DNA from 4 places in the Lysinibacillus sp. NPDC096212 genome. Region 3 is predicted to be linked to each of the others. Evidence: predicted binding sites of a transcription regulator. Region 3 holds the regulator's gene; each other region holds the start of a gene.
What was found. The regulator LexA, encoded in region 3, represses DNA repair genes until DNA is damaged. The targets are predictions, from matches to a motif close to CGAACATATGTTCG.

Region 1 (8,006 bases), on a different contig from region 3:
AAGATTTTTTTCTTCTTTATATGATTTAAAGCCTGAGTAAATGAAAGAGATGAATGACTTAATTGTATGCTTCGTGTAATCATAAATCGGTTCAATTTTTCCTATGGCTTCTTCTTTAAGAATCTTACTGAGCAAATCAACTATAGTAATCTCCAAGCTATCTAGTTCTTCTCTACCCCAAGACAGATGATAACAAGGTACTGATAACTTTTCTACTTCTATAGTAGATAATAATTCATTAAATTCATTTAAAGCTCGCTTACTTCCCGTATGTGTTAAGAATATAAAGGAAACTAAAGGTTGTTCTTTCTCTAATGAGGAAACTTTATAAAAATTAACTAATCCGATGATTTCCTCAAAAAGCTGATTATCTCCTTTTTGAATAGCTCCATCGTTAATTTTATTTTCCACACAAAACGAAAATTTTGGAAGACTATCAGAAAATGTTTGGTCAAAAAGTTCAATTACAATATCTATATCCCTTGTTTTTTTAGCAATTTCACTCACTGAGCTTATGACCTTTACTTCAGCTTGAACTCTTACTTCATACTTCGAATTTCGAGATAAATCTCGAATCCGGTTATTGTATATAAGCTCGTTATACTGCTCTTTATTTGCTAATATAATTGGTGTTAAAAAACTCTCTACAAATCTTGATCCTAAACCATGATTTTCATTAGGGTCTAGCAAATAAGCAAGAAACGAAGTTACATTAGGCTCATTGATAGAACCATCATTAGAAGATAAAACCTTAAAAATATTCATCCTTAAACCCCTCTAATTATAAAATTATTTACTTTTTCAATTCGAAATTATATTTCTTGTTTATTTTAGTAGCAATTTTGTCTAAAAACTTACTTACTGTCATCTTCTCAATTTCACTTGTATACCATGCCAACTTAGCCCCTTTAGAAACGCCATTATGATAAACCTCTAAAGGCATATAGCTCTTCGTAGTATACGTATAATCAAATCTAATGAGTAGTACACTACCATCTTCACATTCTAATTTTACTTTATAATTTGGATTCTTGTATTCCGTTAGAAGTTTAACTCCTTTTATCTTCGCTAACATGTCAAAGACCTCCAATATTTTTTAATATATTAATAATTATGTATAAATTTAATGTTATCAGCATTCAAGGAAATATCAACCTACTCATACCAAGGTCTTCAAGTAATTAGAACGTTCCGCTTCAATGATGAATTCTGTTGAAACTTTTTTTAATATTTCACCAAGCACTATAAACCTCCGTTCAGCAATTGCATTATCTACTAATCTAAAAAATCTCATCCGAACAAAGCTAATCCTCACTTTAATCGGGCTGTAATAAGTCATTTACAACCTCATAATAAAAGCAGATGGCTATGTAGAGGTCCATTACAGAACTTCTAAGCCATCTGCTTTTATAGGCAAGCACTTTTTTATCATTAAAAAGAATGGAGAGAAGTTAGTTCCTCTTCATAAGTCTTCAATCCTACACTTCTCCTTTTTTACGAGCCGCCATTTCATCTTTCATTTCTTCTTTTAATCCTTCAATTGACTTTTGACGTCGCTTATTTTTTTCTTTAATCATTTCACTTTGCATAGGGTCTGCAAACTCCAAACTAATTTCCGCTTCATGAAGTTTTTCTTCAGTGTTTTTAACGATATCACGGATTCGTTCAACGTTATTGGATCTATCATCTGGTTTTGAGTGTCTTGAATTAGCCATGGTAACCTCCTGAAATTTGACATAAATTTAGGTTGGCTAATTTAGTTGTTCCTATGTGTACTAATTTTTACTAAGAAGAATGTACGGTGCTGATCACTCAAATACATAAGATTCCTTACATGCAAATTTGATATTCTACACACATTTATTCAAACGGCTATGAATGAGCTCCTCTACCTGTGCTTTTAGAGCTTGATTGGCATAACGTAGCACTTCATCTTCGCCTGCTGTTTTGATGATTACATCGCTGAAATATTCATCAATTTTGACCCACTTTACAACGGCAATATTTTTCTTAGCTAGAACTCGCCTTTTATTGTAGAAATCATGTCTTATATCTTTTAATAAATCTTCTACAATATGGATGTAGATTTTGGACATTTTTAACTTTTCGAGCGATGAATAGTCTTGTTGTAATGACCTGATGGCCATATCTAATTTTATAAACTCATACAAAACACTACGATCCTCACCATTAATCATCAACGTCCACCATCTTTGCGTCTTGGATTGTATCAAATGCAATACGTTTGATGGCTACATCCGTCTCAAGTAACAATTCCTTTTTAATTGTATCAGTTCCTGTAACTAGCCCTGTCTCGTCATGCAAATTATTGTTGCTCCACAGCGTTAACGTAATCAGTTTTTGCATTTTAAAAGCGCGTTGTATAGTCTGTTCTATTTCCTCTAACTCCCACTCGGTTAATTCTCGCTTTTTATCGTAAAATTGCTCTTGCTTCCATACTTTAATGAGGCCAAGATGCTCAGGAAGCATCATCGCCGTCCACTTCATTGATCCACGGTCACGTATCATCTAAACACTCCTCGAATTCTTAATCGTTCTTCTATCTCGTCTTATCTCATTCCCCCCTTACGCTAAGTGCCCGCCTACTAAGCGATTACGTGTAATAGCTGTGCCAGCCTTTGTATAAGAAGCCGCCCTTAATAAGGCTACAGCGCCATATTTTCTTCGAATAGCATCCATAACGTGGCCAATTACTTGTCGTTGCTCCTTGCGCTCATCAAATAAATCCAATTGGATACTGCACGCTGGTTCTAGGTTCGTTATTCTAACTGACAATTGACGCGCTGGCTCGCCTGCAAAGTGCTCATCCAGTAATTCTAGACAAGTTTTATACATCACTAGCGTTTCACTTGTTGGCACTGCAATCGTTCTAGAGCGTTGGAAACCTTTTGTCATAGCACTACGACTATAAGACAAACCTAATGTAATTGTCCGACCGACATAACCTGCTTCGCGCGTTCGCCTCATCACGTCCTCACACATTTCTAGTAACGCCACGGATATTTCTTTTCTTGTATGGTAGTCACGCATTAACATCTGGCCTTTCCCAAAGCTTAGAGCTGAGTTTTTAACTAGAGGCTCTCCAAGCGTGGAAAGATCAATGCCATGCGCATGGTGGTACAGTTGATTACCCATGATGCCGAATTTTTTTTCTAATTCATTTAAATCAGCTTTTGCTAATCCACCGACTGTTACTATCCCCATTGCATTTAACTTGGCTTCCATCTGTTTTCCGATACCCCACATCTCAGATAAAGGACGCACAGGCCAAAGTTTCGTTGGCACATCTTCGTAAGTCCACTTTGCAAAACCTGACTTTTTAGCTTCAAGGTCTAAAGCAAGTTTTGCCATCAACATGTTCGGCCCCATCCCAATAGCACTTGGAATACGAAATTGATCATATATCGCTTTTTGAATTTCCTTTGCTGTATCCTCAGGAGGTCCCCAAAGCCTTTCTGTTCCAGTTAGGTCCACCCAACTTTCATCGACACTATAAACATGTATGCACTCTGATGGCACATACTTTGAAATAAGGCGAGTGATAGCCATAGACATTTCAATGAAGAAACTCATCTTCGGTTCAAAAAGTTTTATGTCTGGATGCTTTGGTATTTCAAAACGACGATTTCCTGTTTTTATCTTAAATCGCTCCTTCATAGGTGGCGATGCAGCTAAGACAACGCTACCAGGTTGAGTGAAATTAGCTATGATGGCGATTGGGGTTGTCATGACATCTAAACCTTCAAGCATTGCCATGCAACTAGCGTAAAAGCTTTTCATATCAATACATATAATGGAACGTTCAGGCAGATTTTCATCCATTAAATGATCCCTCGCTCTTTATAGACATGGAACAATAATTAAAAGTACGCTATTGACTATCTTAATTATTTTGACACACGTGATGACTCCAGACTTTGTACTGTACATCCTATTTACTAACTGATTGTGTTGCATCCCTTTTATTAACTGATCTTTCATTGTTTTTAATCTCCCCACGCAAAACAGAACGTTTGTTTGTATATATTATACGCACAAACGTTCTGTTTTAGAAGTGGTAATTTTTAGATCAGTCTTTTTAATTGATCTGAAGCTGATTTAAAGTCCTGTAATTCCCCAATATCGTGGAAGTTTCTCAATGGATTCCTACAGCTCTAATTCTTTCTAATACAAATGGTATTGTAAATTTTTAGGACTTACATGTTGAATTAACTGCATAATTGATTAGCCTTATAACAGATTCACCAAAGATTTTGTTTGGTTAGGACTTACAACAATACAGAATTTGCAGATGTTTTTCTATTTTTATCCTTGCATTATGATGTCAGCTACTATTTAACGCGAGAAGATTTAATGAAGAAGGAAATAATTAAACCAACCATAGCTATAATTAGAGTGAATATAAAGGAGTCCTGTACTCCCGCTGTTAATGAAGCTCTAATTGAAGAAGGGTCAGATAGATCAGTCATATTGTTCATATATCTTTTCTGAGAAGCGGACATAATCGTAATCGCAACTGCAGTGCCAATTGCTCCCGACATTTGCTGTAATGTATTCATTAAAGCAGTACCATCTGGGTAAAGATTTTTAGGTAATTGGTTTAGTCCATTTGTCTGAGCAGGCATCAAAACCATCGATACACCTAAAAATAGAATGGAGTGCATCACAATCACCATACTAACCGGCGTTTCAATGGTAACGTTTGACATGATCCATAACATGATAAACATGATTGCAAATCCAGGTATAACAAGTCCTCTTGGTCCGAATTTGTCAAAGATACGACCTGTGATTGGGGACATTAATCCATTCAGCACACCACCTGGCAACAAAACAAGCCCCGCGGTAAATGCAGTCAATGCTAGTCCTGTTTGCAAATATAATGGCAACAAAATCATCGTGGACATTATTACCGTGAAGCAAATAAATACGGCCAATAAACCTAGAGTAAACATTGGATATTTTAATACACGTAAATCAAGCATAGGTTTATCCATTTTTAATTGTCGCAAAGAAAACAAGGTAAGTGCAGCAAGACCTATAATAATCATCGTGATCACAATCGTACTTCCCCAGCCATTCTCACCCGCGCTGCTAAAGCCATAGACAATTCCTCCAAAACCAATCGAAGATAGAAGAATAGATAATATATCAATTTTGGGTTTAGTTATGGTTGATACATTCTGCATATACACTATACCCGATACCAACGCAAGAATCAGAAAAGGCAAACAAACCCAGAAAATCCAATGCCAAGTCAGTTTTTCAAGAATTAATCCTGAGATTGAGGGTCCAACTGCGGGTGCAAACATAATGACTAACCCTATTAGTCCCATTGTTGCACCTCTCTTATTGACTGGAAAAATCAATAAGATCGAATTAAACATCAGAGGTAGCAATAATCCCGTACCTATAGCTTGAATCACTCGAGAAAACATTAATACTTCGAAGCTTGGTGCAAGAGCTGCGACTAGTGTCCCAATAATTGAAAAAATCAATGACACAATAAATATTTGACGTGTACTAAACCATTGAAGTAAGAGACCCGAGACAGGAACTAATATCCCTAAGGTCAATAAATAACCTGTTGTCAGCCATTGAACCGTGGAAGAACTAATAGAAAATACTTGTATTAAATCCCCGAGAGCCATGTTTAAAGCCGTTTCACTGAACAATCCAATGAAACCAGCAATTAAGAAAGAAATTAATATTGGAGTAGTTTTAATCACTTTTGTTTGTTGTGTTTCTACTGTTAATGACATAAATAATCCACCTAAAATTTTATTTTGTTATAAGCTTGTCGTTAGTCTTAGCAGATTAATTTTAATGGCAATTTCTTCTGCACTTCTTTTTTGGTCAATGAGTGGGTTCCTTCTCTCTTACTCTACTTTCTTTTTTAAACAGCAGATATACGAAATAAGGAACACCGATAATGTAGATCACAAATGCCTACAGGCAGTTCAGCTGGAGCAAAGATCATCTTTCCGATATTACATATTTATAATGAATACCGACTAGTCTTCTAGCCACTATGAGGGGCAATTAAGCCAATAAATCCAACACTTCCTGCTACAGATAAACATGCGCTAACTAACCCGACGCAGCATAAAAGAAAAAACATTCTTTCCCGGTCTTTCTTTAAGCCTATTCCTATGGCTAATACCTCATCCAAATTTAATAGGTTAAGTCTGTGCGATTTCCATCAAATGATTGGCGTTAAAATTATTATCCATGGAATACGCTAATATATGAATCCTAGTCGTACTATAAAGGCTGCCTGATAACCAGACAGTCGCCATTTCAAAATCTTGTGGGTCCATCTTTAATGAAATATAAAGAGTAATGGCCCTAAAACCTGAACTAAAGGCGCTCCCTACTAAACATCGGCCACGCCCATAGTCGAAGGGGATGCAAGATAATTTCTTGTCATCCCCTTCATTAAAACTCCTGAAACCGCCATGAAGGCGTCAAATAGCGCCCCTATCACACGCGGATGGCCCGATGTTTGAATGATTAAATGATCCATATTCTCTGAATCAAAATGAAAAAACGCCTGTCACATCATTTCATAGCTCATTGATTTCGAACCATAGAAAAGAGATACGATTATTGTCACACTGAACAGAATGCCTAATATGACAATTAAAACAAACTTATGGCTTAATAACGATTTCATTCCTTCTTGATCCATTCCATTACTTGTTCAGATGCTTTTGCACACTTTCTAAAAACTTGATTCGACTATAAACAGGACCTCCTTCCATGAGCGGATCAACCACATTGACATATACGTGATCGTGTTTAAAGGCATTAATATTTTGGATAATTGGATTCTTCTTCAAGTCTTCGAATGCATTTTCCGCATCTTTGTTATCATTCGTAGAGAATTGCACAAACAAATAGTCTGGGTTCATTTCTGCCAATTGTTCGGCAGAGATTGCATCTTGCAATTTAGCCATGCCTATCTGATCTGGCATTTCTAAACCAATGTCATTGTATAAAAAGGGGTTAAAGTCTACATTTTTCGCAAAAATGTAAGTTTGCCCTCCGCGAATACGAACAGCAGCTACTTTTTTACCTTGAAGCTTTTCTTTTAATGATGCTTTTACTGCTTGTGTATCTGTTTTATATTGGGATAGAATTTTTTCTGCCTCACCTTGCTTCCCAGTTAATTCAGCCATTAATTTCAAATTGTCTTCCCAGTTTGTAGAAACGTGCGACACCAAAATAGTGGGAGCAATTTTTTGCAATTTCTCCACTGCCCCTTTTGGGAACTTGGTTGAACCTAAAATAACGTCTGGCTCTAATTGCAATATCTTCTCAAAGTTAGGTTGTCTTTTTTCACCAATTGATTCCGCCTTGCCCGTTACCGAAGCAAACATTTCTGGAAACTTTCCGCCCACCGATATTGCCCCTACTGGATGAACGTCAAGCATTACTGCATCTTCCATCGCTTCCATAGCCCCAGTAATCACAATTTTTTCTGCTTTTTGTGGAACGGTATACTTTTCACCGAGATACTCAATCGTTCTTGTTTCGCTTGTTCCTGTATTGTCCACTTGAGATTGCGCTGAATCTCCGATGCTGCCGGAGGTTGAGTTTGATTTGCTCTGTTTGTCTCCTCCTCCACATGCAGCCAAAACAATCATGAATGATGCTATCAAACCAACTAGTATAAACTTTTTATTCATTCTTCACCTGAACCCCTTTCAAACAGTATCCCTATAATGATCAGTAATATTAATCCCTAAATGCTCACGCAAGGTGACACCCGTATATTCACTTCTGAACAAACCTCTTTCAACCAATTGCGGCATCAGCTTTTCAAAAAATAGTTTCAAAGATTTTTCTGAACCACCCGGAATAGCTATAAATCCGTCAATAGCTCCAGCCTCAAATCGCTCAATTATATCGTTCAATACGTCTTCAACCGTTCCAACTGAAACCCAGTGAGCAGACCCGACAACCTCTGACCTTGTTAATAC
Region 2 (8,006 bases), on a different contig from region 3:
TATTGCGAATGCTGGTACGCAGGGTGCAGTAACAATTGCTACGAACATGGCTGGTCGTGGTACGGACATTAAACCTGGAGAAGGTGTAATGGAGCTTGGCGGTTTAGCGGTAATTGGTACGGAGCGTCATGAATCTCGTCGTATCGATAATCAGCTACGTGGTCGTTCTGGTCGTCAAGGGAACCCGGGGATTACTCAATTCTATCTGTCACTAGAAGATGAATTAATGCGTCGTTTTGGCTCCGATAATATGAAGAACATGATGATGAAATTAGGGATGGATGATTCACAGCCACTACAATCTAAAGTTGTTTCAAGAGCAGTAGAATCAGCTCAAAAACGCGTTGAAGGTAATAACTTCGATGCTCGTAAACGTCTATTACAATATGATGATGTGTTACGTCAGCAACGTGAGATTATTTATAAAGAGCGTTACGACGTATTAGAAACAGAAAATATGCGTGTGCTTGTTGAGTCTATGATTCAAGAAACGATCGACAACGTTGTCGCATTGTATACGCAAGGTGAGCAAAAAGATTGGCATTTAAAAGCAATTGATGACTATGTTGCAGCAAACCTATTAGATGAAGGCGATTTGAAGGTGGAAGATTTCCAAGGTAAATCCGCAGAAGAGATTAACCAACTAATTTCTAACGCTGTCCAAACGCGTTATGATGAAAAAGAAGAACAGCTTACGCCAGAGCGTATGCGTGAATTTGAAAAGGTTATCTTATTACGTTCAATTGATACGAAGTGGATTGATCATATCGATGCTATGGATCAGCTACGTCAAGGTATCCATCTTCGTGCATATGGTCAAAATGACCCGCTTCGTGAATATCAACAAGAGGGCTTTGCTATGTTTGAGGATATGGTCGCTTCCATTCGCGAAGATGTAGCAAAATATGCGATGAAGGCAGAAATCCATAATAATTTAGAGCGTGAGGAAGTTGCAAAAGGTCAAGCTGTTAATCCGAAAGAGGATGGCGGCTCAGCTCCGAAAAAGCAACCTGCTCGTAAGGCAGAAAATGTCGGGCGTAATGATTCATGTCCATGCGGAAGCGGTAAGAAATTTAAAAACTGCCATGGTGCAGCTCAATAATTTTTCGAAAAAGATCATTTTAACTTTATGTTAGAATGGTCTTTTTTCTATGTTTTAGGATGTTTTCACGATACTCATTCTGCTAGCTAAGACCATAGAAAATGTGCGAACAATCGTTAGTTAGTAAGTAGGAGGTTTTTCAATAAAGTTTAAATGAAATGAAATAACGGAAAATTCAGAAAAAGATATATAATACTACAACAATAGGTAAATAGTTCAATAAAAAGGGTAATGTTTATAACTTTTTTCTGATTTATTATAAAGATGAATAGTTGGAAAGTTTCGTTGATTTGAACCTGATTTTTGAATAAAGGGGGTGATTCATGAGTGGATATAAAAAATCCTCGAGAAATGATGTCATGGCCAGACCTTCCCGAGGAATTACATTGGATAAATACTATTTTAAGGAGGATTGACATGCATAATGATGACATTATGAGTAGTAAAACGATGCTGTATATACCGGAGTATGATGCCCATGGTAACTTGTGTACACGTGTAATAGAAAGGGATTACGAATATATATCAAAATTAGCGCCGACAAAATTAATGGATTATAATCTACGTTATTTTGGTTCTAGCTTAAGAGGGGCTTTCGATGGCTCGAGAATGATACTTGGAAAGTTGAATAAAAATCCAATTGTTGTTCATGAACAAAGTAATATTGTATGGTTTCCAAGTATGTCTTATTTACGACAGGAATGTATATGGTTTGCTGTTCATCATATTCAGGACTATCTAGCTGTCGATAAAAAGAATACAAAAGTAATTTTTATGAACGGCTATGAAACTAATGTGGACTTAAGTGTTAGAGCATTTGAAACCAGAATTCAAAGAGCTTATTTATTAAAATATAAACTGGAAAAACGAACAAAGAATTTATTAGTTCAATATGATCAAGGTAAAGTATTCCAACGTATAGCGAACGATGTTATCTTTGAGGATGAAGCTGAAAAAGACTGAAACGAATCCTCTGTATTGTAAAAAAGTATGTTTTCCGCCGTAAAAACGTTATAATAAAGAGATCGGGGCTTTAAAAATGAAGTATCAGTATTTTAAAATCATTTTATTTGCTGATTTTTAAACTTCTATCATACAAGTTTGCCCCCTTAATAATGTTCGGAGGATTTAACAATGATTGAATTAGCAGATGTACGTAACGCGTTAGACACTTCAGCCAAAAAATTGGCGGATTTTAGGGGGTCTCTTTGACTTAGAAAACAAAGAGGCACGCATTCAAGAATTAGATGAAATGATGCTTGAGCCAGCTTTCTGGGATGATCAGCAAGGGGCACAGGTAATCATTAATGAGAGCAATGGCTTAAAGGCAACAGTTAATGAGTATAAAGATTTATTGGAAACGTATGAGAACCTAGATATGACGCTAGAGCTATTGCGCGAAGAGCCTGATGAAGAATTGCAGGAGGAGCTAGGCAATGAATTAGAAGAATTCCAGCAAAAAATGGGCGATTTTGAGCTGCAATTACTATTAAGCGGTCCATACGATCAAAATAATGCGATTTTAGAGCTGCATCCAGGAGCAGGTGGTACGGAATCTCAGGATTGGGGCTCAATGCTGCTTCGTATGTACACACGCTGGGCGGAAAAACGTGGCTTTAAAGTCGAAACAGTTGATTATCTTCCAGGCGATGAAGCAGGGATTAAATCTGTAACATTGTCCATTAAGGGTCATAATGCTTATGGCTATTTGCAAGCAGAAAAAGGTGTCCATCGTTTAGTACGTATTTCACCGTTTGACTCTTCTGGTCGTCGTCATACATCGTTCGTTTCTTGTGATGTTATGCCTGAATTCGATGACAATATTGAAATTGATATTCGTACAGAGGATTTAAAAATTGATACGTATCGTGCAACAGGTGCAGGTGGTCAGCACATTAATACAACAGATTCAGCTGTTCGTATTACGCACATTCCAACTGGTACTGTCGTACAATGTCAGGCAGAACGTTCACAGATTAAAAACCGTGAAAAAGCAATGACGATGTTAAAAGGGAAACTCTATCAATTAGAGATCGAAAAGCAGCAGGCACAGCTAGATGAAATCCGTGGTGAACAGAAGGAAATCGGCTGGGGCTCACAAATTCGTTCATATGTATTCCATCCATATTCAATGGTGAAGGATCATCGTACAAATGAAGAAACAGGTAATGTAGGAGCAGTGATGGATGGCGATGTAGATCCATTCATTAATGCATATTTACGTTCAAAAATCGGGTAATGAAAGCCCCTCAAAGGCACAATGAAACTGTGCTTTTGAGGGGTTTTTTAGTTTGATAGACCATTCAAATTAAAAAGGTGGATGATACGGAGTGTCTTGGCTAATCTCCTTACGTTCATTCATGTAATGTTTATAAAGCATCGATGCATTGACAAATTGCTTGCTAATCGAAGCATATTGAATAGGTAGCTCAATCTGTTTATCATTTTTCAGTGTAACGATACAACCCATTTTACTCGGTACAATATTCGAAATGGCGTGAAGTCCAATCCAAATATTGTGGATAGAGTTAGGAGAAAACGTTGGTAGGAAAATACAAGGATAACCATAATCATAAGCAACAACGATTGGAAGCTTATGTTGATTGCCGAAAAAGCGTTTGGCGGAATGTCTTGCTGCTTCATAGGTTGTTCCAAGTGAGATACAAGATTTTCGTAATATATGCATTGGTTTCCGTGTGACGATCAGCTCATTATGCTTATCAATTACCCTTGTGAAAATTTTAGAGTCATACTGCATTGGCTGAAGTAAATAGGTGTTGAAAGACATTAAATATCCATTGATGTAGTTTGATGACATCTATGTAAACCTCCTTTTTCTATTTGTTACTGAAGTGTAGAACACAAATTTAAATTCTGAAAATATAGATAAAAAGAGAAAACCGTTGATATATCAAGCGATTGTATAGAGAAATTGCTTGAAATTGCACGAGATTAATAGTAAATCGAAGTGATTTTCAGTTCTTAAGCATTGCATTTTAATTTCAATTTTTTTATAATTTAGAAAAGGATCGAGGTGAGATCGTTGGATAAATATTATTCGTATACAGATTTTCTGAAAGCCGTTGGTCAGTATAAGAAAGTTGATGAGGCAGAGAAATTATTAAACGAGATTTATTTAGATTTATTTTTAAATCATATCCAGCGTATGCATCGTGAAGAGCAGCTCATGGTTCTGATAGATAGAGCACTCGATGAAAAAGATGAAAAGGCATTTCATCTATACGCAGCCGAACTAGTAATTTTACACCAAGATGCAAGTGAATAATATGACGAGCCCGCTCTCCGCTTATTGGAGAGCGGGCTTTTTTTGCTATTTTCGTTCTAGCTGATCAGATTTACTGGCAACCCGAGCAGATAAACGTTCCATCTGATCAGATCTACCGTCAACCCGAGCAGATAAACGTTCCATCTGATCAGATCTACCGTCAACCCGAGCAGATATTCATTCCAGCTGATCAGATTTACTGTCAACCCGAGCAGATATTCGTTCCATCTGATCAGATCTACCGTCAACCCGAGCAGATATTCATTCCAGCTGATCAGATTTACTGTCAACCCGAGCAGATATCCGTTCCATCTGATCAGATCTACCTGCAACCCGAGCGGATATTCATTCCATCTGATCAGATTTACTGGCAACCGAGATCCCCTCTAAGTTAGGGCATTTACATTTACCCATCTCGATTAGCTAACATTTGGAAAGGGTAATCTATTTATAGATAGGTTGTAATTAGTACATACGTTCTATCGCGATCACCTTAAATATAGCATACGGAAAAATTTTTACAAACATTCGTTCGTTAAATGTTCGAAATTTTAATAATGCTATGCTAAAATATATGTATCAAATTGGTAGGAAAGGACGGGGACATGTGTGCAAACATTTGATTTACAAGCGCCATATACGCCTAATGGAGATCAGCCACAGGCAATTGCGGAATTAGTGGAGGGTGTCCGTGCAGGTAAACGTCATCAAACGTTGCTCGGTGCAACAGGAACAGGAAAAACGTTTACGATTTCTAATGTCATTAAACAGGTAAAAAAACCGACGCTTATTATGGCACACAATAAAACATTAGCGGGTCAATTATATAGTGAATTTAAAGAGTTCTTCCCTAATAATGCAGTTGAATACTTTGTCAGCTACTATGATTACTTTCAGCCAGAGGCCTATGTACCGCAGACGGATACTTATATCGAGAAGGATTCAAGCATTAATGATGAAATTGATAAGTTGCGTCACTCTGCAACATCTTCATTATTCGAGCGTGATGATGTCATTATTATTGCATCCGTGTCCTGTATTTATGGTCTAGGTTCTCCAGAAGAATATCGTGAAATGGTCGTATCGGTGCGGACTGGAATGGAAATTGAACGTAATCAGCTGCTTCGGAAATTGGTCGATGTACAGTATGAGCGTAATGATGTGAGTTTTACACGTGGTACGTTTCGGGTACGTGGCGATGTAGTGGAAATATTCCCTGCATCCCGAGACGAACAATGTATCCGCGTGGAATTTTTTGGGGACGAGATCGATCGAATTCGCGAGGTGGATGCGTTAACTGGTGAAATATTAGCGGATCGTGATCATGTAGCTATTTTCCCAGCATCCCACTTCGTTACGCGAGAAGAAAAAATGCGAAAAGCCATTGAAAATATTGAAAAAGAGTTGGAGGAGCGTCTAGCTCTTTTACGTGCAGAGGATAGATTATTGGAGGCACAGCGTTTAGAGCAACGTACTCGTTATGATTTAGAAATGATGGGTGAAATGGGCTTTTGCTCAGGTATCGAAAACTACTCGCGTCATTTAACGTTGCGTGAAGCGGGGGCAACACCATATACGCTACTTGACTATTTCCCTGATGATTTTTTACTTGTTGTCGATGAAAGTCACGTTACTTTGCCACAAGTACGAGGGATGTATAACGGTGACCAAGCACGTAAAGGTGTGCTAGTTGAGCATGGCTTCCGTCTGCCATCAGCACTAGATAACCGCCCTTTACGTTTTGAAGAATATGAGAAACATATACATCAAGCTATTTATGTATCGGCAACACCTGGCCCGTATGAGCTTGAGCATACTCCGGAAATGGTGCAGCAAATTATTCGTCCAACTGGGCTGCTTGATCCACAAATTGAGGTACGTCCTATTGAAGGGCAAATTGATGATTTAATCGATGAGATTCAAGGTCGTATTGCTCGTGATGAACGAGTGCTTGTTACAACATTGACGAAAAAAATGTCAGAGGATTTATCTGCTTATTTGAAAGAAATGGGCTTAAAGGTGGAGTACTTGCATTCAGAGATTAAGACGCTAGAGCGAATTGAAATTATTCGCGAGCTGCGAAAAGGTACTTACGATGTTTTAATCGGCATTAACTTATTGCGAGAAGGGCTAGATATTCCTGAGGTTTCCCTTGTGGCGATTTTAGATGCTGACAAGGAAGGATTTTTACGTTCAGAGCGTTCATTAATTCAAACGATTGGACGTGCCGCGCGTAATGCCAATGGTCATGTCATTATGTACGCAGATAATATGACGGATTCGATGAAAAAGGCGATTGAGGAAACGAAGCGTCGTCGAACACTGCAAATGGCGTATAACGAAGAGCATGGCATAACACCGAAAACGATCGTTAAGAAAATTCCTGATGTTATTCGTGCGACACAGGTGGCAGAGGAAGAAGAATCCTATGTAACGAAGGCAACAAAAGGTAAGAAGCTGACGAAGGCGGAAAGAGATCAGTTACTTGCTACTTTAGAAGTAGAAATGAAGGAAGCGGCAAAAGCACTCGATTTCGAACGTGCTGCTGAGCTGCGCGATACAATATTTGAATTGAAGTTAGAAGGGTGAATGGCTTGTGAAAAATACTGAAATAGTCGTGCAGGGCGCACGAGCACATAATTTAAAAAATATTAATGTCACAATTCCACGTGATCAACTAGTCGTGCTAACAGGTTTATCAGGCTCAGGGAAATCATCATTAGCTTTCGATACGATTTATGCCGAGGGGCAACGTCGTTATGTAGAATCCCTTTCAGCCTATGCCCGTCAATTCCTTGGTCAAATGGATAAACCAGATGTTGATGCAATAGAGGGATTATCTCCTGCTATTTCAATCGATCAAAAAACGACGAGCCGTAACCCACGTTCTACAGTTGGGACAGTAACGGAAATCTATGATTATTTACGTTTGCTATTTGCGCGCATCGGGAAGCCTATTTGTCCGAATCATGGTATTGAAATTACGTCCCAAACGATTGAGCAAATGGTCGATCGTTTATTAACTTTTCCAGAAAGAACGAAAATGCAGTTGCTTGCTCCGATGGTATCAGGGCGTAAAGGAACGCACGTAAAGCTACTGGAAGATTTAAAAAAGCAAGGCTTTGTTCGGGTACGTATTGACGGTGATCTACGAGATTTAGATGATGCGATTGAACTTGATAAAAACAAAAAGCATTCAATCGAAGTAGTCATCGATCGTGTTGTGATGAAGGAAGGTGTCGCAGCACGTCTTAGTGATTCCTTAGAGACAGCATTACGTTTGGCAGACGGGCGCGTACTTGTTGATGTGATGGAGCATGAGGAATTATTATTTAGTGAGCATCATGCTTGTCCATTATGTGGATTTTCAATAGGTGAGCTAGAGCCTCGCATGTTTTCATTTAATAGTCCGTTTGGAGCTTGTCCGAGCTGTGATGGTTTAGGCTCGACACAAGAGGTAGATCTTGATTTAGTGGTGCCTGATTGGGATCGTAGTCTATTAGAGCATGCTATAGCACCGTGGGAACCAACAAGTTCTCAATATTACCCACAATTATTAAAGGCTGTGTGCGATCATTATGATATCCCAATGGACGTTCCAGTAAAGGATCTTCCGAA
Region 3 (8,006 bases):
GAGCTACAATTGGTGCAAAGGTACTTCGTCCAGCTACAATATAAAGCGTTGCGAGAAGACTTCCTAATATTGTGGTACTTATAATAGCAGGTAATGCAAACTTCCAATCCCCTTTCAAAAGTACCCATACACCATGAGCAATTCCAAAGAGTATCCCTGAAATTAGTATTTGTGTCACGTCTGACAATGCAAGAGTTAATAAGTATTCCATAAGTAAATGTCTGAAAACAACTTCTTCTACTATTCCTGTCACAATGGCAACCCATATTCCAATTACTTTAAGCCAAGAAATAGTCAATAAATGAGCTTTTACAAAAGGTATTGCAATGAGTGTATAAGCAATGTATCCCGTTATGATAAAAAGCGTAAAAATCCAAATAAATATATTCGAAAATACATCTGTCCTAAAGCCAATTCCATTTTCAATAAAACCTTCAGGATTATTATAGAACCAAAGGATTATACTCGCTGTGAGCATAATTGAAATACTTGCTAATATCCAACCAGTTTTATTTCTTTCACTTGAAGTAGTTAATTCATTCATAATATCCATAGCCCCCTTTTACCTGAACTCAATATATCGAACGAGATGTACCCCAACAATACGTTTGGAGTAACATGTTGTTATGATTGTGTAAGATGCCTTTTTCAAAGAATGACCTGCATTTTCCAAAACGATGTATATGCTATAATTTTTTGAGAGGTGATAAAGCTGAAAATAGAGGTGAAAATAGATTCAGAGTATGAAGAGCCACATGTAACAATTTGTACAGCAAAACTTACTCCTACGATACAAGCTGCTATTTCTTTATTACAACAAGAGCAAGAAGAACAAATTTTAACAGGGATAGCAAATAATAAAACATATATCATTGATCCAAATTCAATAATTGTTATTCGAACGGAAGGAAGAGAATTAGCTTTATATGATGTAGATAATAATCGTCTCATATTGAATAAACCTTTATATGAATTAGAGCGACAATTAGGGAATGATTTTATACGGATTTCTAAATCTGCAATTATAAATCTAACAAAAGTTAAAAATATTGAAGCCTCATTTAATGGAACAATGGAAATTGAGTTAGTTTTAGGCATTAAAGAAGTAATTTCTCGTAATTATCGAAAGCAATTTAAAAACCGTTTGGGGGTTTAATATAGGTGCATTTTTTTAAAAATGTAGCGTTTGGCGTAAGTATGGGCTGTACAGTTTTTGTTTTTATTAACCTTTTTGGTTCTTGGATTTTTGGAGATATTTTTTTAGAAGCTATTACGGCAGACTTTATACAACAATCTCTAGGTTCAATTATTGTGGGGCTTGCTTGTGTATTACCATCATATATTTATCAAGTAGAACGTTTAACGTTTTTACTACAAACAGCTATCCATTCTGCAATTTCTTTAGGTACTTTTATTGTTGTTGCACTATTTTTAAATTGGCTTCCTACATCATCTATAGGAATAACTATGTTAATGCTATTCTTTAGTGTTTTGCTATTTACTCTAATTTGGCTGTTATTTTATCTATATAACAAATCAGAAGTAAAAAAAATGAATAAAAAGATTGATGAGCTGATAAATAAATAGAAAGTAAAACAAATGTGAAATTTCTTGACTTGGGGGAAAAAATGAAATGTTTATCAAAACAAAAAGACTATTAATAAGAGAATTTGAGGTCCAAGATTGGCAAGCTGTCTATGAATATACTTCGAATCCAAATGTGATGGAGTATATTCCCGAGGGAGTTTTTAATGAGGAAGAAGCTAAAAAGTTCGTTTCAGAAAATAGAGGTGAAAAAGCAAAATACTTCCCTATTATTTTAGTAAGCGAAAATATTGTTATTGGTCATATTGTTTTCCATCAATATTTTGGTGACCATACATATGAAATTGGCTGGGTATTGAATCCGAACTATTACAATAATGGATATGCCTCTGAAGCAGCAAAAGCTGTACTGGATTACGGATTTAAAGAAATGAAACTTCATAGAATTATTGCAACATGCCAACCAGAAAACATCCCATCCTATCGAGTAATGGAGAAAATCGGCATGAGGCGCGAGGGTTATTTTAAAAAATGCATACCAAACGGAGATGAGTGGTGGGACGAATACTATTATGCTGTCTTAGATGAGGAATGGGCATAAGATCCTTTTAGGGATTAAAAAATCTACCTTTACTACTATGTCTATTTCGATTTCTAGAGGAGAGATTTATATGAAAAAGACCGCTGTATTATTGTATCCCCAATTTAGTGAATATGAATTGAGCGTAGTATTATCTATATTAATGCAAGGAGATAAACCCGTTATAACTGTTGGATTAAACAGTGAAAAAATTAAAGGGGAATCTGGGTTATCTTGTATAGCCGATACACAAATAAGTGAAGTTAATCTTGACGAAATCGATAGCCTGATATTACCTGGGTGTATGGATATAGCTTTACTAATACACGAGCAAAAATTAATTGATTTTATTGGAAATGCAAATGCCAAAGGTGCAATCATTGCAAGCATCTCTAGCAGCCCCACTCTTTTAGCAAAAGCTGGAGTATTAAAGAACAAAAAATATACTGTAAGAATATCACCAGAAGGTATGGATAAGTTAGGTTTCTTTGATCTTAATCATTTCTCTGAAGAACTAGTTGTACAAGACGGCAACATAATAACTGCGAGAGGTAGAGGTTTTATAAAGTTTGGCATTACTGTGGGTAAAGCCCTCCATCTCTCTTTTGATGAAAATTGGTACCTGGAATAACGAAATAGAGCTAATTAATATGAAAACTTAGTTATAGTAATAGATGATATAAATGTTTTTCAACATTATAGAGAATTTATGAGGAAGAGAAGTAGAATTCGCTACTTCTCTTCTTTCATTTCCAAAATGTCCAATACTTTAGATAAAAGAGGGATAAATCTGAAAAACATTATTAAAGCTTTAAGAAAAAAATTAGGAATGACTCAAGAGGCACTAGCAAGGGAGTGTGGCGTCGTAAGACAAACCATTAATTGTATTGAAAATGATAAGTATGACCCTACTCTTGAATTAGCCTTTAAAATTGCTAAAGCTCTTAATAGAAAAGTAGATGAGGTGTTTATATATGAGTAAGTTCCGTCCAGCATATATGATAACAATGAAAGATTTCGTTAAAGAGAGTGCTGCAATATTACGTAAGAATACCCAAGAGGTTACGTTACCTGTATCAGAAGATGATAAAGATAGTTTATTATGCATGCTTCAATACTTGAAAAATAGCCAAGATCCGGATCTTTCCAAAAAACACAAATTGCGTCCTGGATCAGGGTTATCGGCTAATCAAATTGGTCTAAATAAACGAATGTTTGCTGCATTTTTTCAAGATGGAGATAAAAGTCATGAATATATGTTAATTAACCCAAAAATCATTAGTCACTCTTTAAACATGATTTATTTACCTGAGGGGGAAGGATGTCTTTCGGTTAATAGAAGAGTTAGTGGATTTGTTCCAAGATATGAGAGAATTAAAGTCAAAGCATACGATATACATGGGCAAGAAGCCATATTTCAATTTAATGGATATGGTTCAATCTTAATGCAACATGAAATAGATCATTTAAATGGGATCATGTTTTATGACAGAATAAATAAAGAAAATCCATTCAAACTACCAGACAATGTGACTATTTAAAGTTTGTATTAATTTATTACTTAAGGATAGATGGAACTTAGTTATTCCTTGTACCTATCATTTTGATGGTAAAACCCGTCTCTACGGTTGCTGTATCCATCACTTCGCTGTTCTATCCATCACTTCTCGGCCCTTCACCAACATCTAGTGCCTTTAAAAAAAAACAGCGGGACGATAAAACTCCCACTGATTAAAACGTCACTTTATTTTGCCCGCTTCCCTCTTGATGTTCCCGATATCTCCTATGGACTGTAGCTTTGCTTACTTCAAAACCTAGACCTCTAAGAGTCATGGCGATTTCCTCAAAGGTGAAGCCTCGATTACGTAGGTTGACAATTTCGTCTACAGGGACTTCCTTACGTTCTTGACCATTTGGATTTCCACGGTTAGATAAATTGTTTTCTGGGCGATAGCCATTTTCAACGGCACGACGCATGCCACGACGTATTTTAGCATTATGGATTCTGCGCTGGTACTCCTCTACGATTGCTAAAATTTCTAGGAGCATCGTATCCATTTCATTTAATTGTATTGGCCCCTCGTCTCGCATAGAAAAAACATCAGTTTCAGTTTTCTGCAATAAATGCAATACTGCCATTCGAGCATTTCCACGACCTAAGCGTGTTTCATCCTGCACAAATAATGCTTCTATCTCTTTTTCTTTAATGAAATCGAGCATTTCTAGTAAACCTTCACGTTCCACATCATAACCGCTATGCTTGTCCTTAAAAACACGCATGACTTCGTAGCCCTGTTCTTTAGCATAGCGCATCAACTCCTCTTGCTGACGCTCCAACGAGGAACTTTGTGTCTCTTTTTCTGTACTCACACGGCAATAGACAACAGCCGATTGTTGATTCATCATCATTTTTCGTTTCTCGCAATTTCAATTGAATTTATAGGATAGGATTGGTCACCCACTACTGGAATCACTAGGGATTTGCCTGCAATAATTTGTATGTTCGATAATTCATTTTCTGTTTTCACAAGCTTAATCCATTCATCCGTTTTCATTTTACCACGGTATTGATCGGCTAACGACCATAAGCTATCACCATGTGCGATTTCAATTTCTGTGTACGTTACATCGCCTGGGTCTGTTATAAAAAGGTATGCCGCAAAAAGTAGACAAGCTCCTAATAAAGTTGTAATATGTGGATTTTTCTTTAACCAGTTCATGTTTAAAACCCCTTTTCTAGAATGTTTGTTCGGAATATATGTTCTCATATTAATACGAACAAACGTTTTTGTCAAACACTTTTCGAACCTATGTTTGCTTAAGTGTTCGCATTCTGTTATACTATTAATAAGTAGAATGATTAAAAAAAGAGGTGAGCCATTATGAAAAAAGTTTCGAAAAGACAAGAGGCCATATTAGATTTCATTAAAGAAGAAGTACGAGCAAAGGGGTATCCACCTTCTGTACGTGAGATTGGTGAGGCAGTTGGACTTGCTTCAAGCTCAACAGTTCATGGGCATTTAGCTCGTTTAGAACAAAAAGGCTTGATTCGACGCGATCCAACTAAACCACGTGCTATTGAAATTTTAGAGCCAGAGGATTCTATTCAAAAGCAACATGTTATTCATGTCCCATTAGTTGGGAAGGTTACTGCAGGTTCTCCAATAACTGCTGTTGAAAATATCGATGAATATTTCCCACTACCAGATATTTATGGTACAAGTGAAGATCAATTATTTATGCTAGAAATTATGGGTGAATCAATGATTGAAGCTGGCATTTTAGACGGAGATTTAGTGATTGTTAAACAAAAAGCAACAGCTGATAATGGTGATATTGTCGTAGCAATGACTGAAGAGAATGAAGCAACCGTAAAACGTTTCTTTAAGGAAAAAAGTCATTTTCGTTTACAGCCTGAAAACTCAACAATGGAGCCAATTATCGTAGATCAAGTTTCTATTTTGGGACATGTTGTAGGTCTATACCGTCGTGTACATTAAAAGTATCTCAATTTTAAAATATAAAAAGAGGATATTATGTTCACAAATGAGCATATACCTCTTTTTCTTATGTTTTGAGTGCTATTTTATACACTAAAAAAGAACCCACTTTACAATGGATTCCTTACACCTAGCATTGTATTCATGTTCATCACGAAGGTTATCTTAGCCTTGGATAAAAAATAATGCTTATAAAGTTTTATGCCTCTACTTTAAACTTTAAACTTGCCTTTACAAATGCAGCAAATAGTTTCTTTGATACTTCATCTCCTGCAATGGCTAGCTCTTCAGGATGCCATTGTACTGCTAGACAAAATGGTAAATCAACATGCTCTACCGCTTCAATGATACCATCACTTGATTTTGCTACCACTTTTAACTTTTCTGCTACTACATTTATTGCCTGATGATGAAATGAATTCACAGCAATTTTTTCTTCCTCAATAATCGTTTTTAATAATGTATCCGGTGTTAAATTTACATAATGTGTTGCAACACCTCGCGCTGCTTGTTGCACATGCTTTATTAATTTTTTACTATGATACTCACTTTCAATATCCTGATAGACTGTGCCTCCAAACGCAACATTTAGTATTTGAAGCCCTCGACAGATTCCGAGAATCGGCATTTTCCGAATATTGGCTGCATTAATTAAAGCAAGCTCCACTGAATCTCGTTCAGGATGAACCTTCCCTAATTTCGGTGTAGGTTCTGCGTCAAAGAGGAATGGATGTACATCATAGCCACCCGAAAGTAATAATCCGTCCGTCAATGATAAAATTTGTGCTACATCCTCTTCAACGCCAAGTGGAATTATAAGTGGAACTCCCCCTGCTTCAATTATACTTTTGCTATATGCAGCATTTAATCTTGAGGACAAATCATCCTCCGCAAAAGCCGTTATTCCGATAATTGGTTTCACCCTATCCCCTCCATGATCTTTATCTTGCAATAACTGCCTGTAAAAGCCAAATTGGTGAAGACTATTAATCATTGAAGGAATCCATCACTGATTAATTACCAAAACCCAAGATACCAATTCATCAACGCATCCCCATAGAAATAGATGATAATAGCTGCAAGAGCAATAGAAGGTCCGAATGGTATAGGCGTTTTCCTTCCCTGTCCGCGTACCTTTAATACAATTATGCCAACAATCATGCCAATTACTGCCGCTACAAATAACGTCAGAATTGTATGTATTGTCCCGAGTACGAGACCAAGTAAAAAGAATAATTTAATATCACCACCACCCATTCCACCTCTTGATAGAACAGCTATACAATATAATATGCCAAAACCTACGACAGCACCAACTATGCTGTCCCACCATAGTGACAAAGGAGATATAACGCGTCCAAAAACTAGCAATGGTAAAAAGAATAATAGCACCTTATCGGGAATTAGCATATACGCAAAATCCGATACAACAATAATGACTAATAATGAAATAAATAATAGCGCTACAAAAAATTCTGCACTAAAGCCTAATTTCCAATAAGCAAAAGCAAATAATAGGCCTGTTATAAGTTCCATCAGTGGATAAATCCAAGAAATTTTTTGCCCACAGCTACGGCATTTTCCACCTAAAAATAAATAAGACAAAACAGGCACCAAATCAAGCGCCGTCAACTGTCTCTTACAAGAAGTGCAATGCGAGGGTGGACGCACAATGGACTCCTTCAAAGGCACCCGTAAGCCAACCACATTAAAAAATGAGCCAAGAACGAGCCCAAATATTAAAACTGTAATTGTATAAGTAATTTCCATTTTATGTCCTCCTATACTAATAGACGCCCATACATTTAAGTATGCGCGCCATTTAGATTATTGTTGTCCTTCATAATAGAACGTCGTTACTTGTATGGTTGCTTTTAAGGTTGAATCAGCGTCCTCCTTGAATTTCGCTTCTTCACCCGTTAATGTGAAATCGATCGCATCAATTTTCATCACTCGATCAATTTTTTCAATCTCTTTTATAAACTCAACCATTGCTTTATTATCCATTGCGACAACATCAATATCAAATGTTACTAGTTTTAATTCCGTTGGTAAGGAATCTTTAGTAAAAGTAGCAGTTGGCATTTTATCTTTCACTTCAGGAGTTTCATCATTCTTAGCAACAGCTTGTTCATCCGCTTCAGTTGCCGGTTGCTGTGTATCAGCCTGTTCATCAGAATTTGTCGAGTTGGGATCTGTAATAGTAGAATCCGCTACGAGGGAATCATAATTATTAAAGTCCATAGCTTCTACCCGTGTCCTCGTCACCACTTCTATCTCTTCAATATTTCGAATGACTTCATCAATAGCTCGAGTTTGAGGTACTTTTTTACGTAATGTTAAATTACTTGTACTATTTGATTTGCCATTCTTTTCAAGTA
Region 4 (8,006 bases), on a different contig from region 3:
TAATGTGCCATTACGGGCAATACGTGTTGGTAATACACAGTCAAACATATCAATACCACGAATAGCACCATCAATTAATGAGTCAGGTGAACCGACACCCATTAAATAACGTGGTTTATTCGTTGGCATTAATGGTGTTGTAAACTCTAACACTCGGTTCATAACATCCTTAGGCTCACCAACAGATAGTCCTCCAATTGCATAACCAGGGAAATCTAGCTCTACTAATGCTTCTGCAGAACGACGGCGTAACTCCTCGTATTCTCCCCCTTGAATGATACCGAATAGACCTTGGTCTTCTGGACGTTTATGTGCCTCTTTACAACGTTTAGCCCAACGAGTTGTACGGTCTACCGATTGCAGCATATAGTCATATGTCGCAGGGTAAGGTGGACATTCATCAAAAGCCATCATAATATCTGAGCCTAAATCATTTTGAATTTCCATCGCCTTTTCTGGACTTAAAAACAATTTGTCCCCATTCAAGTGATTGCGGAAATGAACCCCTTCTTCTTCGATTTTACGGAATTGACTAAGTGAGAAAACTTGGAAACCACCTGAATCTGTTAGAATCGGGCGATCCCAGTTCATAAATTTATGCAAGCCACCTGCTTCTTTAACAATATCATTACCTGGTCGTAGCCATAAATGATACGTATTTGACAGAATAATACCTGCATTCATGTCCTTTAATTCCTCAGGTGACATTGTTTTAACAGTTGCTTGTGTACCAACAGGCATAAAAGCTGGCGTTTCAAAAGAGCCATGTGGTGTATGCACGATGCCAAGGCGTGCTCCTGTTTGCTTACAAGTATGAAGTAGCTCATAACGAATTGCTGGTTGTGTCATATTATAAAAATCCCTCTCTTATCTAAAGTAAAAACAGTACTCCGATTTTTATCTTTATTCTCCTTTTGGACGAATAAACATAGCATCACCAAAGCTAAAGAAACGATATTTTTCTTCTACAGCTTGATGATATGCACTTAAAATTGTTTCTTTTGTTGCAAGCGTACTAACAAGCATTACTAGTGTAGACTTTGGTAAATGGAAGTTTGTGATTAAACCATCTACAACAGTAAATTCATATCCCGGATAAATGAAAATAGACGTCCAACCTTGTTCTGCTCGCACTTCGCCTTCATATTTAGAGCCGATAGTTTCTAATGTACGTGTAGAGGTTGTACCAACTGCAATCACTTTTCCACCATTACTCTTCACTCTATTTATGATAGATGCGGTTTCTTCCGTTACACTATAAAATTCTGAATGCATTTCGTGATTTTCAATTGAATCTACACTTACAGGACGGAAAGTTCCAAGTCCCACATGTAAAGTGATAAATACAACTTCGACCCCTTTTGCTTTTACTTGCTCAAGTAATTCTTCTGTAAAATGCAAGCCAGCAGTCGGTGCTGCAGCTGAGCCACGCTCTTTTGCATAAACGGTTTGGTAACGATCCTTGTCCTCTAATTTTTCACGAATATATGGAGGTAGTGGCATCTCACCAAGTTGCTCTAAAATTTCATAAAAAATCCCATTATATTTAAACTCAAATGTACGCCCACCATGATCAAGCTCTCCTGTACAAGTAGCTGTCAGTAAGCCATCTCCAAATGTTACAACTGTGCCGACTTTTACACGTTTAGCTGGTTTAACAAGTGTTTCCCATTCATCCGTACCTGCCATTTGCTTTAATAGCAGTACTTCTATATGAGCACCAGTTTCTTCTTTAACGCCCATTAAACGCGCTGGTAAGACTCTTGTATCATTTAACACAAGGCAGTCTCCCGCTTGTAGCTCATCTAAAATATGAGCAAAATGATGATGCTCTACATTTTGTGAGCCTGGCGTCACTACCATTAAACGACTAGCTGTTCGGTCCAAAAGTGGTGTTTGTGCAATAAGCTCTTCTGGCAATTCAAAATCAAAATCTTCTACACGCATGAAAATACTTCCTTCTTCTAGGTTTGTTGGGGATACTCATATCCAAAATGTTCGTAGGCTGAATGTGTTGCCACACGTCCACGTGGCGTACGTTGTATAAAGCCAATTTGCATCAAATATGGCTCATATACATCTTCAATCGTTACGCGTTCCTCGCCTATAGATGCTGCCAGCGTATCTAAGCCTACAGGGCCACCACGGAAGCGCTCAATCATATTGGTCACAAGTTTATGGTCAATATGGTCAAGTCCTCTAGGATCGACTTGTAATAGCTCAAGCGCTTGCTTAGCAAGTCCCTCCGTTATCATACCATCTCCGATCACCTGTGCATAATCTCGCACTCGTTTTAGCAAACGGTTAGCAATACGGGGTGTACCACGTGAGCGTGTCGCCATTTCAAGTGCTGCTACTTGCTCAATCTCAACATCAAATAAATGCGCACTACGTACAACAATTTCTGCAAGTGACGTATTATCATAATACTCCAACCTCAATAACACGCCAAAGCGATCCCTTAAAGGTGCTGATAATGCGCCAGCTCTTGTTGTGGCACCAACGAGTGTAAATGGCGGTAAATCTAGTCGTACAGAACGCGCTTCAGGGCCCTTACCAACGACAATATCTAAACAAAAATCCTCCATCGCAGGATAAAGCACCTCTTCTATTGCACGAGGCAGGCGATGTATTTCATCGATAAATAGCACATCCCCTGGTTCCAGTGAGCTTAAAATAGCTGCTAAATCTCCAGGGCGTTCAATCGCAGGGCCGCTAGTCATGCGCACATTGACATTCATTTCATTAGCAATAACAGCAGCTAATGTAGTTTTACCAAGTCCAGGCGGTCCATATAACAGCACATGATCTAAACTTTCCTGACGAAGCTTTGCCGCTTCAATGAAAATTTGTAAATTCTCCTTTACCTTATGTTGACCAATGTATTGTGCTAATCTTTGTGGCCGTAAAGATAATTCAAACTGTTCATCATAGCTACCTGCCTCACTAGCAATCATACGTTCAGACATGTACTTCCCCCCCTTTCACTATTTTAACTTTAATAGCAATTGTAAAGCTTGTTTCATAAATGCATCTGTTGTTTCAAGCTTGTCGTTTTCTTCGAGCTGTGGACGTATTTTTTCCAATTCTTTTTCAGAATAACCAAGTGCCATTAAGGCAAGAATAGCTTCTTCAAGCTCATGTTTATATGGATTCACACCAAATAACGGTAGCTCATCTTCTGTACTTGGCAGCTCAATTGTCTCTAACAATCCGCCAAGTTTACCTTTTAAATCTAGAATCATTTGACGTGCCGTTTTCTTACCCACACCAGGAAACTTTACTAAAAACGATTCATCTTCTCGTTCAATGGCACTGATAACCTGTTGCGGATTCCCAGTAGCTAAAATAGCAAGTGCACCCTTCGGTCCAATTCCTGATACTAAAATAAGTTTACGAAACAGCTCTCGTTGGTCTAAACTTGGAAAGCCATATAACACTTGTGCATCCTCACGTACATGCAAGTGAACAAAAATTTGTTGTTCAAGGGCCGATGTCCGGAACGCAAATGGATTTGGTGTATTAAGCTGCCAGCCAATCCCTTGCTGTTCAAGGACGATATACTCCGGAGTTATACGCTTTACTTGTCCTTTTAAATAATCATACATTCTATAATCCCTCACAATCATCGTCTTCGATTATAGCATATTACGAACGAATGCTCGACTATAAGAAATAACACAAGTAGTCGTTCACATACAAAAATGACCGCCAAAAGACGGTCATTTCTTTATCATTTTATCAATATCGTACCACAGTTTTGGCCAATATGTGAGAGCCCGTTTTGTAAATGGCACTAAATAATCTAAAAATACCAGCTGTTGATTTAATGGTAAATCCGCTGCAAAAAGCCATTCACGTAATAGCTCATTTGGATATTTTAAACGATGTAGCTTTCTTTTATCTAATCGTTTCAACTCTGGTAGCTCAGCAAATATTTTACCAAGGTCATAATCTACGGCAGGCAATACACGATGTAACCATAAAATGTATTCATCATCTGCTTCCCCAAGGTGAGCCAAATCAAAATCAATTAAACGTAATTCCCCATCTGAGCACCATAAAAAATTATGATGGACGACATCTCCATGTAAAAGCGTTGTTTCTTTTTCAGGTACATCTTCCTGAGCGATTAGCTGTAACGATTTCTCACTATAATGTAAAATTTGATTGATTTCTTCCTTTGTTAAAAATGCACGAAATTCATTCCGTCTGCTTTTAAAACGCATATGGCGCATTTGCCATTTTAAAAGCTGTGAATAGGTGTGCAAACCTGGCACCCGCTGCCAAGCAATTTTTTTATTTGTATCATGTAATGTATTTAATAGCTTTAGTGATTCCTTCCGATCCTTTTTATGTGCAAAATTAGCACTATGACTTCCTTCTTGCCAATCTTGCACGATTAAATACTCATCTTCACTTTTCATTAAAGGTAAGATCAACGAGGGCTCCAGATGTCCAAGTCGGCGATGAATAACCCTTACCTTTTCTGCTATTTCTATCTGCTTTGCTCGTTTCACAAAATAATTTTTGGATTGATATTTATACTTCCAAATATTAGGCTTTATTTCTTCGATAATATACGCTTTTTCACCATCGATAAGGCGTCATCCCGCCTGGAGAAAAGTGCGGTGACATCCATGGTCCTACCGAAGCATGTGGCATATGGCAATGTGAATGACACGGCATTGGGCATGGTGGTGGACATGGCGGCGGACAACAACATGGGTCCATTTGCCAAGTCGGCATCATGACTGGTTGTGCGTGACAACCACATGGCTGTTCCATTTCCGGCATCATTTCCGGCATTGGCTGATATTCTGGATTCATAGGGAAGAATGGAGATGTACTAGATTCTAAGAACTCCTCCGCCCCAGCAACTTTTTCACAACCCATTTCACATGATGGTTGCTCTGGCATTGTATAAGCCTCAACTTGCGGTTCCATTGGCATTGGCATTGGCATTGGCATCGGCCAATACATATGATGATGCACTGGCTGATGGCAGCTTGCACAATGTGGTACTGCTGGCATTTGTGGCATTTGTGGCATGATAAAAATCGGTTGTGGCATTGGTGCTGGTGGTTGCGCCATCGGTTGGGCTACAGGCTGTGGTGGTGGTTGAATTTGAATTGGAGATACAGTTTGTTCTACACTTGGCATGACAACGTTTTGATTCCAGCTAAGCTCAACAGGCGCTGGCTGAGGCATCGGCATTGGCATTGGATAAGGAATTGGAATCATCTGCGGTTCTGGCATTGGTGGTGGTGGTACAACAATTGGTGGTGGCGTTGGTCTTTGAACCTCTTTTTCTTTAACGTGCCTTGTAGGTGACTCCTTGTGCATATGTTCTTTATGCATGTGCTCCTTATGCCCCTCTTTATGGGATTCTCTATGTCCCCCCTCTCTATGCATTCCCCAATCTGTTTCTCGATGATGTTCTCTATGTGGTTCTTTGTGTATTTTTTCAGGTAGGATAATTTCCATGCCCGGTACAATATAATCTGGATTAGCAAGATGGGCATTAAGCCGCTTTAAATCTTCAAACGAAATTCCGTACTCTTTCGCAATCTTCCACAACGTGTCTCCCTTTTGGACAATATGAATACGCAATTTTTTCCTCCCTTCCTCTCTTCGTATCATATGTTCAATGTTTCATTTGGATACAAAAATTTCACGCATGTTGGAAATGCTTCATGGTACACTAGTTTTAAGGAAAACTGCTTCCTTTATTACAAGCAGAGGTGATCTCTTATGAAAAAAATGTTAGGCGAAGAACGCCGACTGCAACTCCTAGCACAACTTAAAAAAAGTACAGCACCTATAACGGGGACGGACCTAGCTAAATTCGCTAATGTTTCTAGACAAGTCATTGTCAATGATATGACATTATTAAAGGCTAGAAATGAACCTATTATTGCAACTAGCCAAGGATATCTTTATATGCATCAGGAACAATTACAACAAACTGTTGAACGTACAATTCCTTGCTTCCACTCTGCTGAGGATGCAGAAGATGAACTTATAACAATAGTTGATTGCGGTGGTACAGTAAAAAATGTTATCGTTGAACACCCAATTTACGGGGAAATTACCGCATCCATTATGGTTTCTAACCGTCATGAGGTAAAAAAATTTATTCAACGCGTCAATGAAACACAGGCAAGTTATTTATCCGAACTAACAGGTGGTACACATCTTCATGTTATTTCTGCTCCTTCTGTTGACATTTTAGATTTAATTGAACTTACTTTGCAAAAAAAGAGCTATTTAGTTGTAGATCAATAATGTAACAAATTTTTATTGAATTTAAATGATTAACTTGAATTATCATTTAATTTTTATGAAGCTTATTTCATTTGTTCCATATTCATATTGAACTTACTATTGCAATTTCAACCAAAAGAGCTATCCACTTGGATAGCTCTTTTGTATGTCAATGAAATTAAGATATTAAAGTATGGCTCTGCGGCAAAATGAGGGGGGGGGGTTCCGTCCGCTGAAACAGGAAGTGAGTAGCATGAAACGGAAATCATCCTCATTTAAAGCTCCAACATTCACAAAGAATTTCTTGGCCATTTTGTTTTTCAATACTATGAGCTATCCACTTTAATTGGATAGCTTCAAAGCTAGAGAAATCTATTTCGTTGTGAAGGTGTTGGCAATAAACATACTTCTTTTCGTCCAAAAAGACGATATCTATTTTTTGCAAATAACCGATACATTGTATTTCGTATAGATGGAGGAATCATGATCAAAATATAACAAACAGGCCAAAAACTATCTAATCTCCTACAGATTTTAAGTGCTGCCGTGGATTCAAAATATACCTTTCCCTGTTCAATTAATATGACACTATCAATATTTTCTGGTACTTCGTATTGTGCAAGTAATGCCTGCCCAGCTTCACTTTGAATGGACGCGAATTGAAAATACGCTGCTTGATCATATTTGATAATAAATTGCACACTGCTATCACAAAAATTGCACACTCCGTCAAATAATATAATGCCGCCCATACTGATTCCTCCTCGTCAAGACGAAATTGATTACTCGTCTGATGTTCGATAAGTAAAGTATGTACCAAGTGATTTCACCTTGCAACCAAGTGCAGCTAGTTCTTCCATAGCTCCACGCATCATAGGCTCCTTTTCATCTGCTAAAACATCAATCATAAAGAAATAATCACCTAAGCCTGTTTTTAATGGTCGTGATTCGATTTTACTTAAATTTAATTGTCGCCATGCAAATACTGATAATACTTGATGTAATGCCCCTGAACGGTCCGTTGGTAATGTAATCATGAAAGTTGTCTTCGCTTGTCCATCAGATAATTCTTGCGGCAATCGTCTATTTTGCTTTGATAATACGAAGAAGCGTGTATGGTTAAAATGGAAATCATGAATATCAGGTTGAACGATTTCTAAGCCATATTTAATTGCCGCCGCTGCATTTCCAACTGCCGCAATGCACTCGTTTGGATTTTCGGATACAAATTTTGCCGCTGCTGCTGTTGATGTTGTTTGATGTAACGGAGCATGGCTGAAGCGATAAAATAAATATTTATGACATTGGGCTAGAGCATGTGGATGTGAATAAACTCCTACGATTGACTCCCAATTGTCCTTCTGCTCTTTATTTACCATTAAATGCTGCTGTATTTTTAACTGAAGCTCACCTGTAACATATAAGGTCGCCTCATGAAATAAATAATCAAGCGTTAACGATACAGATCCTTCTAAAGCATTTTCCAGTGGTACAACTGCTAAATCTACCTTCCCCTTTGCTACCGCTTCAATACATTCTGGAATTGTAGAACAAGGGACAAGCCACTCATTCGGAAAGGTTGCCTTTGTTGCTAAGTATGTAAATGATGCCTCAGGTCCTAAATATCCTATTCGTTTTTCCCATTGTTGCTCTGTCATTACATGTACCTCCTTAACTACAACTTGTAGCTTTTGATTTTATATTTAAATGGCTCATCACCATAACGTGGGGTTGATTTC

Region 1: a site for LexA is predicted at 4,028-4,041, ahead of ACIQ7T_RS11835 (Y-family DNA polymerase). Genes of this name have one in related genera too.
Region 2: a site for LexA is predicted at 4,910-4,923, ahead of uvrB (excinuclease ABC subunit UvrB). Genes of this name have one in related genera too.
Region 4: a site for LexA is predicted at 3,652-3,665, ahead of ruvA (Holliday junction branch migration protein RuvA). Genes of this name have one in related genera too.

The regions. Positions count from the first base shown of each region.
Region 1 covers NZ_JBIWFQ010000010.1:47,126-55,131, reverse strand. Annotated here, with positions in the region: gene ACIQ7T_RS11860 (PD-(D/E)XK nuclease family protein) at 1-765, opposite strand, end outside; gene ACIQ7T_RS11855 (hypothetical protein) at 794-1,075, opposite strand; gene tlp (small acid-soluble spore protein Tlp) at 1,479-1,715, opposite strand; gene ACIQ7T_RS11845 (YhjD family protein) at 1,851-2,198, opposite strand; gene ACIQ7T_RS11840 (YolD-like family protein) at 2,191-2,529, opposite strand; gene ACIQ7T_RS11835 (Y-family DNA polymerase) at 2,587-3,843, opposite strand; gene ACIQ7T_RS11830 (DHA2 family efflux MFS transporter permease subunit) at 4,353-5,783, opposite strand; gene ACIQ7T_RS11825 (iron chelate uptake ABC transporter family permease subunit) at 6,044-6,193, opposite strand; partial or broken gene ACIQ7T_RS11820 (iron chelate uptake ABC transporter family permease subunit) at 6,398-6,559, opposite strand; gene ACIQ7T_RS11815 (ABC transporter substrate-binding protein) at 6,717-7,712, opposite strand; gene ACIQ7T_RS11810 (NtaA/DmoA family FMN-dependent monooxygenase) at 7,731-8,006, opposite strand, start outside.
Region 2 covers NZ_JBIWFQ010000021.1:91,770-99,775, forward strand. Annotated here, with positions in the region: gene secA (preprotein translocase subunit SecA) at 1-1,102, shown strand, start outside; gene ACIQ7T_RS19055 (competence protein ComK) at 1,520-2,065, shown strand; one part of gene prfB (peptide chain release factor 2) at 2,237-2,311, shown strand; one part of gene prfB (peptide chain release factor 2) at 2,313-3,341, shown strand; gene ACIQ7T_RS19065 (competence protein ComK) at 3,411-3,920, opposite strand; gene ACIQ7T_RS19070 (IDEAL domain-containing protein) at 4,146-4,388, shown strand; gene ACIQ7T_RS19075 (hypothetical protein) at 4,445-4,762, opposite strand; gene uvrB (excinuclease ABC subunit UvrB) at 4,998-6,977, shown strand; gene uvrA (excinuclease ABC subunit UvrA) at 6,985-8,006, shown strand, end outside.
Region 3 covers NZ_JBIWFQ010000001.1:3,876-11,881, forward strand. Annotated here, with positions in the region: gene ACIQ7T_RS00020 (CPBP family intramembrane glutamic endopeptidase) at 1-544, opposite strand, end outside; gene ACIQ7T_RS00025 (LytTR family DNA-binding domain-containing protein) at 725-1,156, shown strand; gene ACIQ7T_RS00030 (DUF3021 domain-containing protein) at 1,162-1,587, shown strand; gene ACIQ7T_RS00035 (GNAT family N-acetyltransferase) at 1,634-2,146, shown strand; gene ACIQ7T_RS00040 (DJ-1/PfpI family protein) at 2,217-2,756, shown strand; gene ACIQ7T_RS00045 (helix-turn-helix transcriptional regulator) at 2,916-3,107, shown strand; gene def (peptide deformylase) at 3,100-3,666, shown strand; gene ACIQ7T_RS00055 (YneB family resolvase-like protein) at 3,857-4,534, opposite strand; gene yneA (cell division suppressor protein YneA) at 4,531-4,845, opposite strand; gene lexA (transcriptional repressor LexA) at 5,008-5,625, shown strand; gene ACIQ7T_RS00070 (gamma-glutamyl-gamma-aminobutyrate hydrolase family protein) at 5,825-6,547, opposite strand; gene ACIQ7T_RS00075 (prepilin peptidase) at 6,643-7,395, opposite strand; gene ACIQ7T_RS00080 (potassium transporter) at 7,453-8,006, opposite strand, start outside.
Region 4 covers NZ_JBIWFQ010000025.1:6,197-14,202, forward strand. Annotated here, with positions in the region: gene tgt (tRNA guanosine(34) transglycosylase Tgt) at 1-849, opposite strand, end outside; gene queA (tRNA preQ1(34) S-adenosylmethionine ribosyltransferase-isomerase QueA) at 904-1,947, opposite strand; gene ruvB (Holliday junction branch migration DNA helicase RuvB) at 1,965-2,969, opposite strand; gene ruvA (Holliday junction branch migration protein RuvA) at 2,988-3,608, opposite strand; gene ACIQ7T_RS20500 (phosphotransferase) at 3,723-4,520, opposite strand; gene ACIQ7T_RS20505 (LysM peptidoglycan-binding domain-containing protein) at 4,591-5,613, opposite strand; gene ACIQ7T_RS20510 (transcription repressor NadR) at 5,755-6,288, shown strand; gene ACIQ7T_RS20515 (thiol-disulfide oxidoreductase DCC family protein) at 6,630-7,019, opposite strand; gene pheA (prephenate dehydratase) at 7,050-7,925, opposite strand.